DNA from 2 places in the Bacteroides faecium genome. Region 2 is predicted to be linked to the other one. Evidence: riboswitches for the same ligand, from Rfam matches in the RefSeq annotation. Region 2 holds a riboswitch; the other holds the start of a gene.
What was found. Region 2 has a riboswitch for thiamine pyrophosphate ahead of thiS (sulfur carrier protein ThiS). Riboswitches for the same ligand answer to the same signal wherever they lie in the genome.
Positions count from the first base shown of each region.

Region 1: another riboswitch for thiamine pyrophosphate. It lies ahead of BacF7301_RS01015 (TonB-dependent receptor); the one in region 2 lies ahead of thiS (sulfur carrier protein ThiS).

Region 1 is NZ_CP050831.1:249,109-254,115, forward strand. It holds gene BacF7301_RS01000 (O-acetylhomoserine aminocarboxypropyltransferase/cysteine synthase family protein) at 1-1,172, shown strand, start outside; gene BacF7301_RS01005 (hypothetical protein) at 1,247-1,486, shown strand; gene BacF7301_RS01010 (mechanosensitive ion channel family protein) at 1,591-2,502, opposite strand; TPP riboswitch at 2,632-2,728, shown strand; gene BacF7301_RS01015 (TonB-dependent receptor) at 2,729-5,007, shown strand, end outside.
Region 2 is NZ_CP050831.1:5,254,212-5,259,218, reverse strand. It holds gene thiC (phosphomethylpyrimidine synthase ThiC) at 1-810, opposite strand, end outside; gene BacF7301_RS19615 (thiazole synthase) at 845-1,621, opposite strand; gene BacF7301_RS19610 (thiamine phosphate synthase) at 1,654-2,271, opposite strand; gene thiS (sulfur carrier protein ThiS) at 2,276-2,476, opposite strand; TPP riboswitch at 2,537-2,630, opposite strand; gene BacF7301_RS19600 (sensor histidine kinase) at 2,686-4,668, opposite strand; gene BacF7301_RS19595 (superoxide dismutase) at 4,816-5,007, opposite strand, start outside.

The DNA of each region.
Region 1 (5,007 bases), 1.8 Mb from region 2:
TCCACAATTCGGCTCACGCTGCCGCACGTTTCGGCCTGCAAGACCCGGGAAATATCTACGGTCGTCTGACTAACTCTACCCAAGGAGTTTTTGAACAGCGCGTAGCTGCCCTTGAAGGTGGAGTAGCGGGTCTGGCTGTCGCTTCCGGTGCTGCCGCTATCACTTATGCATTCGAGAACATCACTCGTGCCGGCGACCATATTGTAGCAGCCAAGACCATCTATGGTGGGAGTTATAATTTACTGGCGCATACCCTGCCCAGCTATGGTATCACAACGACTTTTGTTGACCCCAGCGATTTATCGAACTTTGAAAAAGCTATCCAAGAGAATACGAAAGCGGTATTTATCGAGACATTAGGTAATCCGAATTCTAATATCATTGATATAGAAGCGGTATCCGAAATAGCTCACCGCCACAAAATTCCTTTGATTATAGACAATACATTCGGCACTCCTTATTTAATCCGCCCCATCGAACATGGAGCAGATATCGTAGTACATTCAGCAACGAAATTCATTGGCGGACATGGTTCTTCATTAGGTGGAGTGATTGTTGATTCCGGTAAGTTCGACTGGGTAGCTTCCGGCAAGTTCCCGCAACTCACGGAACCCGACCCTTGCTATCACGGAGTACGCTTTGTAGACGCTGCCGGGCCGGCCGCTTACGCTATCCGTATCCGTGCCATTCTGCTGCGTGATACTGGGGCAACTATCAGCCCATTCAATGCTTTCATCCTGCTGCAAGGACTGGAAACTCTTTCATTGCGTGTAGAACGTCATGTGGAAAACGCCCTGAAAGTAGTGAATTTCTTAAACAATCACCCAAAAGTAAAGAAAGTGAACCACCCGTCATTGGCCAATCATCCCGACCACGCATTGTATCAGCGTTATTTCCCGAATGGCGCCAGTTCCATCTTTACCTTCGAAGTGAAAGGCGGACAGGAAGAGGCACACCGCTTCATTGACAGTCTGGAGATATTCTCATTGCTTGCCAATGTTGCTGACGTTAAGTCACTCGTGATTCATCCGGCAAGTACTACCCATTCACAGCTTAATGCGCAGGAACTTGTCGAGCAAGAAATCTATCCGGGCACTGTCCGCCTGTCCATAGGAACAGAGCATATTGACGATTTGATTGCCGACCTGGAACAGGCACTTGCCAAAATCTAAGATACAGCGGTTTGTGTATGAACTTTCCGTCACTGTGGAACGTTATAACAATATAACATTAAAACATTGCAGTCATGGAAAAATATTTAATACACAGCAACGAACTGCATCTGATAGACGCAGAGAAAATCCATCAGGCCGTAGAAAAGATGGTGGAGTCACTCGACTTAGCCGCCGGTTCTACTACCAATTTTGACCTCTATCAGGTTGTAGAAGACTACTTTAAAAACCTTGAGAAGAGAAGAAAGATTAACCACGTACTGGGAATCAAAGAAGATAGATACGAATTGGTCGAGGACTTCGGCATCAAATAAAAGAAATTCCATTTAATCACACCAGACAAGTTTTTTATAACCAAAAGGAGAGAGTCCCACTTTCAGTGAAGCCCTCTCCTTTTTGGTTATATACTATGCAATAATCAGTTACCCTGATGTACCGTAAGTTGTGGGAATGGGAAATTGATGCCTTTCTCATTAAAGGTTTCATAAATTGCCTTATTAATATCGAAATATACTCCCCAATAATCTCCACTGTTCACCCACACACGAGCTACTACATTTACACTGCTGGCATCCAGCGCATGAAGAGCTATAAACGGTGCAGGTTCGTTCAGGATACGTGAATCAGCCGCCAGTATGTCACGGACAATTTGCTGTACCTTATTATAATCTTCTCCGTAGTCAATGCCGACAATCCATTCTACACGGCGGGTTGTCTGTGTATTGTAGTTCGTCACTACTCCGCTGCTCATTGCACCGTTCGGTATATAAATCACCTTGTTATCTCCCGTAGTCAGAATAGTATGGAAGATTTGAATCTCTTTCACTGTTCCCGAAACTCCCTGGCTTTCAATCCAGTCGCCTACTTTGTAAGGCTTGAATAAGAGTACAATCAGTCCGCCTGCGAAGTTCTGCAAGTTGCCGGACAAAGCCATACCGACAGCGACACCGGCAGAAGCCAAAAGAGCCGCAAACGAAGTCGTTTCAACACCCAGCGCACCGACAACGGAAATAATCAATAGGATAGTCAACAGAATATTTACCAGACTTTTGACGAAAGTCTTGATACTTATATCGACTTTTCTTTTATCCATCAGCCGCACGATGAACCTGTTGAGCATCGAGATAAGGAAACGTCCTACAATGAAAACGATGACCGCAATCAAGATACGTTCGCCGGCACGTATTCCAAAATCTATTAACTGTTGAGTGATAAGCGATAATTTATCTAAGCCGTCGGCATTAGCTATCGCTTCTTCCATTAATTTATCTGCGACCACTTGCGTAGAGTCCGCAACTTGTGTTGCTGTTGCTTGAAATAATAGTAGCATAATTGATATGTTATTTAAATGAATAAACGGTTGTTTTGTTATTTCAACAAACTGCAAAGTTATATTGTTTTTAGTAAATCTAAAAGTTTTTTTTGCTTTCCTCCTACAAAAGCCGTAATTTTGTCACCGATTCACTGGTAGGGGTGCCTTAACATGACGGGCTGAGAACATACCCATAGAATCTGAACCGGGTAATGCCGGCGTAGAGAACTAATTAATAAGCAAGATGAAAAAAATTGGATTGATGGCCGTCGCCTTATTAGGTGCAGGCATCACTGTTTATGCACAGACGAGTGCAAAAGATAGCATGAAAGTTGTAAACCTGCAAGAAGTGCAGGTAGTATCCACCCGTGCCACGGCAAAAACTCCGGTGGCATTTACCAACGTAAAAAGAGAGCAAATCAGTAAACAGAACTTTGGACAGGATATTCCTTTCCTTTTATCTACCACCCCTTCCGTATTGACCACTTCGGACGCGGGAGCAGGCGTAGGATATACCACCATCCGCGTACGCGGAACAGATGCTACCCGCATCAATGTCACCGCCAACGGTATCCCGATGAACGACTCCGAAAGCCACGCCATCTTCTGGGTGAACACTCCCGACTTCGCTTCTTCCCTGGAAGATATGCAGATTCAACGGGGTGCCGGAACGTCTACCAACGGTTCGGGAGCATTCGGTGCCAGCATCAATATGCGTACACAGAGTATCTCTTCCAAGCCTTACGCGGAAGTTTCCGGCTCTTATGGCTCGTTCAATACACATAAGGAAACGGTAAAAGTAGGAACCGGGCTGATTAATAAATACTGGGCATTCGACGCACGCCTCTCTAATATTCAGAGTGACGGTTATCGCGACCGTGCCTCATCGGACTTGAAATCGTATTTCGTACAAGGCGGTTATTTCGGTGAAAACACAACGGTTAAGTTTATTTCCTTCGGTGGAAAAGAAAAGACTTATCATGCCTGGGACGGCATCAGCAAAGAGCAGTTGGAGAACAACCGGACATACAACCCGAACGGAATCATCCTCGATGACAATATAGGAAAAGGAAATCCCATCGGTTTCTATGATGACCAAATGGATAATTACCGCCAGACGCACTATCAACTTTTGCTTAATCACATTTTCTCTCCGACATGGAACCTGAATATTGCTTTCCATTATACCAATGGTTTCGGCTATTATCAGGAATACAAAAACGGACGCAGCCTTGAAGAATATGGATTGAAACCTTTCTATCTCCCTAGTAATAGTGAGCCGCAGAAGAAAACGAATCTTGTCCGCCAAAAGTTAGTGGATAGCGACTTCGGCGGCGGCATCTTCTCATTGAATTATCAGAACGAGAAACTAAACGCTTCTTTCGGTGGTGGTCTGAACCGATACAGTAACGACCACTATGGAAAAGTGATATGGGTGAAAAACTACACTGAACAGCTCGACCCTGAACATGAATATTATCGTAATAAGGGTGGAAAGACAGACGGTAACATTTATCTGAAAGCTAATTATCAGCTAACCGGCGGATTAAGCGCTTATGCCGACCTGCAATATCGCTATATTCATTATACGATTGATGGAGATAATGATAAATGGGACTATACCGCAACTCCTGAACACTTGCAACGATTGGACATCAGAGAGAACTTCAGCTTCTTTAATCCGAAAGCCGGACTTTTTTGGCAAATCAATTCCAACCACAGTGCCTACGCATCTTTTTCTGTGGCACAGAAAGAGCCTACCCGTAATAACTATACGGACGGAATGTTCGACCAATATCCCAAAGCGGAAAAGTTACTGGATTATGAGTTAGGATACACTTATCGCAACGAATGGTTTACGGCAGGTGTCAATTTATATTATATGGACTATACCGACCAATTAGTATTAAACGGGAAAACCAATGATATAGGCGAAGCCATGGCGGAAAACGTGAAAGACAGTTACCGAATGGGAATCGAGTTGGCGTTGGGCGCTAAATTCAACGACTGGTTGCGTTGGGACATCAACGGAACATGGAGTAAAAACCGCATTAAGGATTATGTGGGTTACGTATATGATGAAAGTCTGGTGAATGGGGAAATCGTTGATAATCTATGGACGCAGACTGCGATTAAAGGGGGAAACTCTCCTATCGCCTTCTCTCCTTCTTTTATCGGAAACAGCCTGATAACTCTCGGCAGCAACGGACTGGAAATTTCTCTCCAGTCTCAATATGTCAGCCGCCAGTATCTCGACAACTTCGGCACAAAGGAAAACTCGCTCGATGCCTACTTTGTTAACCATCTCAGTGCGTCGTATTCTTTTAAGACCCGTCACACAAAAGGAATTACCATAGGAGCTACCGTTTACAACCTGTTCGATACAAAATATGAAACGAACGGATACTCGCAAAGCGTTGCCCTTTACGAAAACGGAGATAAGACAAAGGCGTATGTGATAAAGCATGACCCGCGTTTCTACCCGATGGCAGGCACAAATATATTGGCACATATTACTTTCCG
Region 2 (5,007 bases):
TACACCGTTTACTTTTTCAAGTGCCTGATAGATAGGAACCGTGCCGACCGGAACGGGGCAATTGCGGATAATCCACTCGCGTGTCTCGTGGATATTTTCTCCCGTAGAGAGATCCATCAAAGTATCACCGCCCCATTTGCAACTCCACAATGCTTTTTCCACTTCTTCGTCAATGCTCGAAGTAGTAGCGGAGTTTCCGATATTCGTATTGATTTTCACTAGAAAGTTGCGTCCGATAATCATCGGTTCGGCTTCCGGATGATTGATATTGGCAGGCAGTACGGCACGTCCTTCCGCAATCTCCCGGCGGACAAATTCAGGGGTGATATGGCTTTTTATTCCCAATTCCTCACAGTTCATATTCTCACGGATAGCCACATACTCCATTTCGGGAGTGATGATACCTCTTTTGGCATACGCCATTTGGGTGATAGCTTCCCCTTTTTTTGCACGATAAGGCAGGGCGATATGTTCAAAACGCAGGTGGTCGAGATTCTTGTCATCCCGTCTCATGCGTCCGTATTCGGATGTGATTTCAGGAAGTTGTTCCACATCACCGCGACCTACAATCCATTCTTCGCGCATTCGCGGCAAGCCTTTTTTAAGGTCGATACTCATATCCGTGTCGCTGAACGGACCGCTGGTATCATATACATATACTTCGGGATTCGGTGTCGCAATCTTTTCTTCGCCTTCAAAACTGACGCTGGGCACTTGTTCCACTTTCCGCATGGCTACACGGATATTCGGATAAAGTTTGCCGGGTAAATATACTTTTTGAGAGCGGGGAAATTTTATTCTTTGTTCCATAATTGTTTTTTTAGTAGTCAGCTACTCATTCATATTATTTATCCAGGAAAGCAGTCAGAGGTGAGCTTGCTTCGGCTATAAAGTTGTTCGCTTGCAGTCCTAATCCCGCTTCGTAAGCCCGTCTTCCGGCTTCGGTGGCAGCTTTGAAAGCCTTTGCCATCTCTACCGGGTTTCCGGCAACGGCGATTGCCGTATTCACCAATACGGCAGAAGCACCCAGTTCCATTGCTTCGGCAGCATGGCTTGGCGCGCCGATACCGGCATCGACAACAACGGGGATACCTGCCTGTTCGATAATGATTTGCAGGAACTCTTTAGTTTGCAATCCCTTATTCGTGCCAATCGGAGCACCAAGAGGCATGACGGTAGCTGCACCGGCTTCTTCCAGACGTTTGCAAAGCACAGGGTCTGCCTGGCAATAGGGCAATACGATAAAGCCCAGTTTTACCAACTCTTCCGTAGCCTTCAGTGTCTCGATAGAGTCGGGGAGCAGATAACGGGGATCGGGATGAATTTCCAGTTTCAGCCAGTTCGTACCGAACGCTTCACGCGCCATCTGTGCGGCAAAAACAGCTTCTTCCGCATCACGTACACCGGAAGTATTGGGCAATAACTGGATATTCGGATGGATAATATGTTTCAGCATGTCGTCCTCTTTATTGTCCATGTCGATACGTTTCATGGCAACCGTCACCATTTCTGTGCCTGAAGCCAGAATGGACTGTTCCATTACTTCATTGGAATTGAATTTTCCTGTTCCCAGGAAAAGGCGTGAGTTAAATTCACGTCCTGCAATTACTAACTTTTCCATGTTTTTTGGAATTTAGAATGATAGATGTTGATTTATGAATTACTTAGAATTTTTCGTGTTTCCTCTACCGGATTTTCAGCCCGGAGAATCGTGCCGGACATGGCAATCCCGTTGACTCCTGTGCGGAGAATATCAGGAATATCCTCGTTCGTGATTCCACCGATAGCCACTACGGGCAGTTCGATATTCGCTTCCTTCATTTGGGAAAGGATGGACGAATATCCTTCCAAGCCCAGTACAGGGCTCAGGTTCTTCTTGGTAGTAGTGAACCGGAAAGGCCCGATGCCGAGATAGTCGGCTCCGGCGCGATAATGCTGCACGACGTCTTCGAATGTATTTGCCGTGCCGCCGATAATAAAGGCTTCTCCGAGCATTTGCCTTGCCTGGTCGATAGGCATATCCTTTTTACCCAGGTGCACGCCGTCCACTTCCAGTTTTTTGACCAGTTCGACGTGGTCGTCGAGAATTAAAACCGCTTCGTACTCTTTACAAAGTGGTTTCAGTTGCAGTGCCACCGCTTCCACTTCCTTGAGAGAAGCATCCTTCATGCGTAGTTGAATCCATTTGCACCCGCCTTCGAGTGCCATACGTGCCGATTCGAAGTATGAATACCGTTCGGTCTGATGCGTGATAAATTGTAGACTGACCATCACTTTATCCTCCGCATGCTGCCTTGATAATTACCAGGTTGTCATTCTCATGAAGCGTGAAACGTTCCCACTCGGTGCGGGGAATCATTTTGTTGTTCACGGCGATAGCGATACCCTGAACCGGAAGTTCGAGTTGCGCTGTCAGTTGTGTAAGGGTAGAGTCGGGAATCATTTCCACCTCTTTGTTGTTCACTTGTACTTTCATTGTCCTATCAGAATAAATAAGTTGAAAGTAAATACAAAGAGCGTGCTTTTATGGAAAGGCGATAAGAAGAAACACAATCCCTACGTCAGTACTAACTGCCTCAGGTTCCTAGGGTATAATCTCAGCCCCTCATGGGGCACCCCTTTGTCTTTACGGGGGCAAAGTAAGCGAAAAAGAAACAGAAAAACACTAAATCGACAGATTATTTTTCATTTTTCTGCCGATTCCTGTTTTTTGATAGGATGGGAAAAGACAAATCGTGCGCCATTCTTGTAGTTCTTGTCAATCCATATATCACCTTGCATGTACTGAATGGTCAACTTGCAGATAGCCAGTCCCAGTCCCGTTCCCTGAATAAACTCGTTCAGTTTCTCGAAACGCTGGAATACGAGTTCCTGTTTCTCTTCGGGGATTCCTGTACCGGTATCAGTCACGGAGAATAACATACATTGCTTTTCTTCGTCCACTTTGTAGTCCAGTGTGATACTTCCTCCCGCAGGCGTGAATTTCAACGCATTATTCAGCAGATTGATAATGATTTGTTGCAGGCGCAGCGGGTCGGTATATAATAGATACGGCTCTTTGGGCATCTGGAGACTGATATTTACATCTTTCGTTTTATTCTGATTCGTCAGAGTAATCATGTTTTGACAATGATTCATCAATTCACACCACTCATATTTGAATTGCAATTTACCTGACTCCAAACGTGATATATCCAATACATCGCTAATTAATTGGAGTAACAGATTGGAATTAGTCTGAACAATATTCGCGTATTCCTGAAGTTCGCCGTTATGGTCTACCGAATCAACAATCAGACTGGAAAAGCCTACGATGGCATTCAGCGGTGTCCGTATTTCGTGGCTCATGTTCGACACAAAGGCGCTTTTCAGTTGATTGGCTTCCTCGGCACGTTCCTTGGCATCACGCAGTTCGATTTCGGACGCTTCCAGTTTCTTTTTGTCTTCCCGCAATTGTTCCGTCGTTCTTTCGAGGTGGTTTTTCAGGATTTTAGTCCGGTAATAGTAATATAGTGAAATCATCAATCCGCCTATCAATACCAGGAATATGAGCAGGATGAACTGTACCTCCGTCTTATAAGCCACAAAGAAAGGAATCGGCTGATTGATAACAAGCGAGCCGACAGGCAGTTTCTTATCTTCAAATCCCCATTCTTTCAGCTTGTTGGCATCAAATTTATACTTATTAGGTAGAATATTGATGCTTCTGATATCAGTTTTCCCCCGGTCTAAAAATTGGTAGGCATATTCTCCCATACTTTTTCCCACCCCTTCATATTGGGGAACATATCCGCCGATAGCCCAGTATCCTATGGCGGTGGAAGTCAGGCTGAACACCGGCAGCAAAGGGTTGGCTTTGGAAAAAGCATAAACGGAGTTATTCATATAGGTAATTCCACGGTTGTCCACCCGCCAGATGCCGAGTAACATCACTGATTTTGGCGAAAGATTCCGTAGCTGGCTGACAGCCGTATCAATGGTATGAATACGACCGTCGATATAAGTAACCGACAATTCCGGATAATTTTTCAGGTTCTTTTTGAACCAGGCAAGCTCAGCCAGTCCATTGTATGTATTGTCTGATACGAATACCAGGTTATCCATTTCCGGATAAAAATCCTGCATCATTTCTATATCTTTGTTGATGTCATATTCGTATGTATTACAGTATTTTACATTGTACTCTTTCATCTTCTCCGTTAAGTCAATGCTTTGAGGCTCATAACTTCGGATATCAATAGAATCATCCGGGATATGGATGCCGTTGCGTGAAGCCATTGCGAAGAAAACGGGGAGCTGCTTGTATTTCTCATCTTCGAGATGAAGGAAACTGCTCCATGCTTCACCACCCAGTAGGACAACTAACTTCGCTTTCGGATGCTTGTCCAGAATATCGGTCAGTGTCTTTTTCCATTTATGGGCCTGGGTTAAATCCGTTGCATTCATATTTTCTACAATGGTAGAGTATTTTCCGCCCAATTGCGTATAAGTCTTTATAAATGCACTGATGTTATCGTAAGTATATTTAGTATCGGCATTATAAGAAGTGATGAAAAGTATTTCTTCCTCAGATTCTTCTGCGGTGGCGGCATTGCAGAAAATAGGGAAGAAAAGGAGAAAGGCAATGGCGGTAATCAATCGTATGTTTTTTCCTTTATGTAATGTCATAATTGTTTGTTATGCTGATATGAGTGTTGCAAAAATACAACTAATGTAGCTGATATACAATAAATATTGATTTTTTATGTGAGAAAAAAGGCCGCTGTGATTTTCACAACGACCTTTTCATTAGTATAGTTTAGTCAGTAAATCCGGTTACATTCTTTTTTCAACCACATCCCAGTCGATGATGTTCCACAGGGCGTTGACATGGTCGGCACGGCGGTTTTGGTAATCCAGATAATAGGAGTGTTCCCACACGTCGAATCCGAGAAGCGGCTTCAGTCCGGCACGTACAGGGTTGCTGCCGTTTCCTTCTTTGGTGATGTGCAGTTTGCCGTCTTTGTC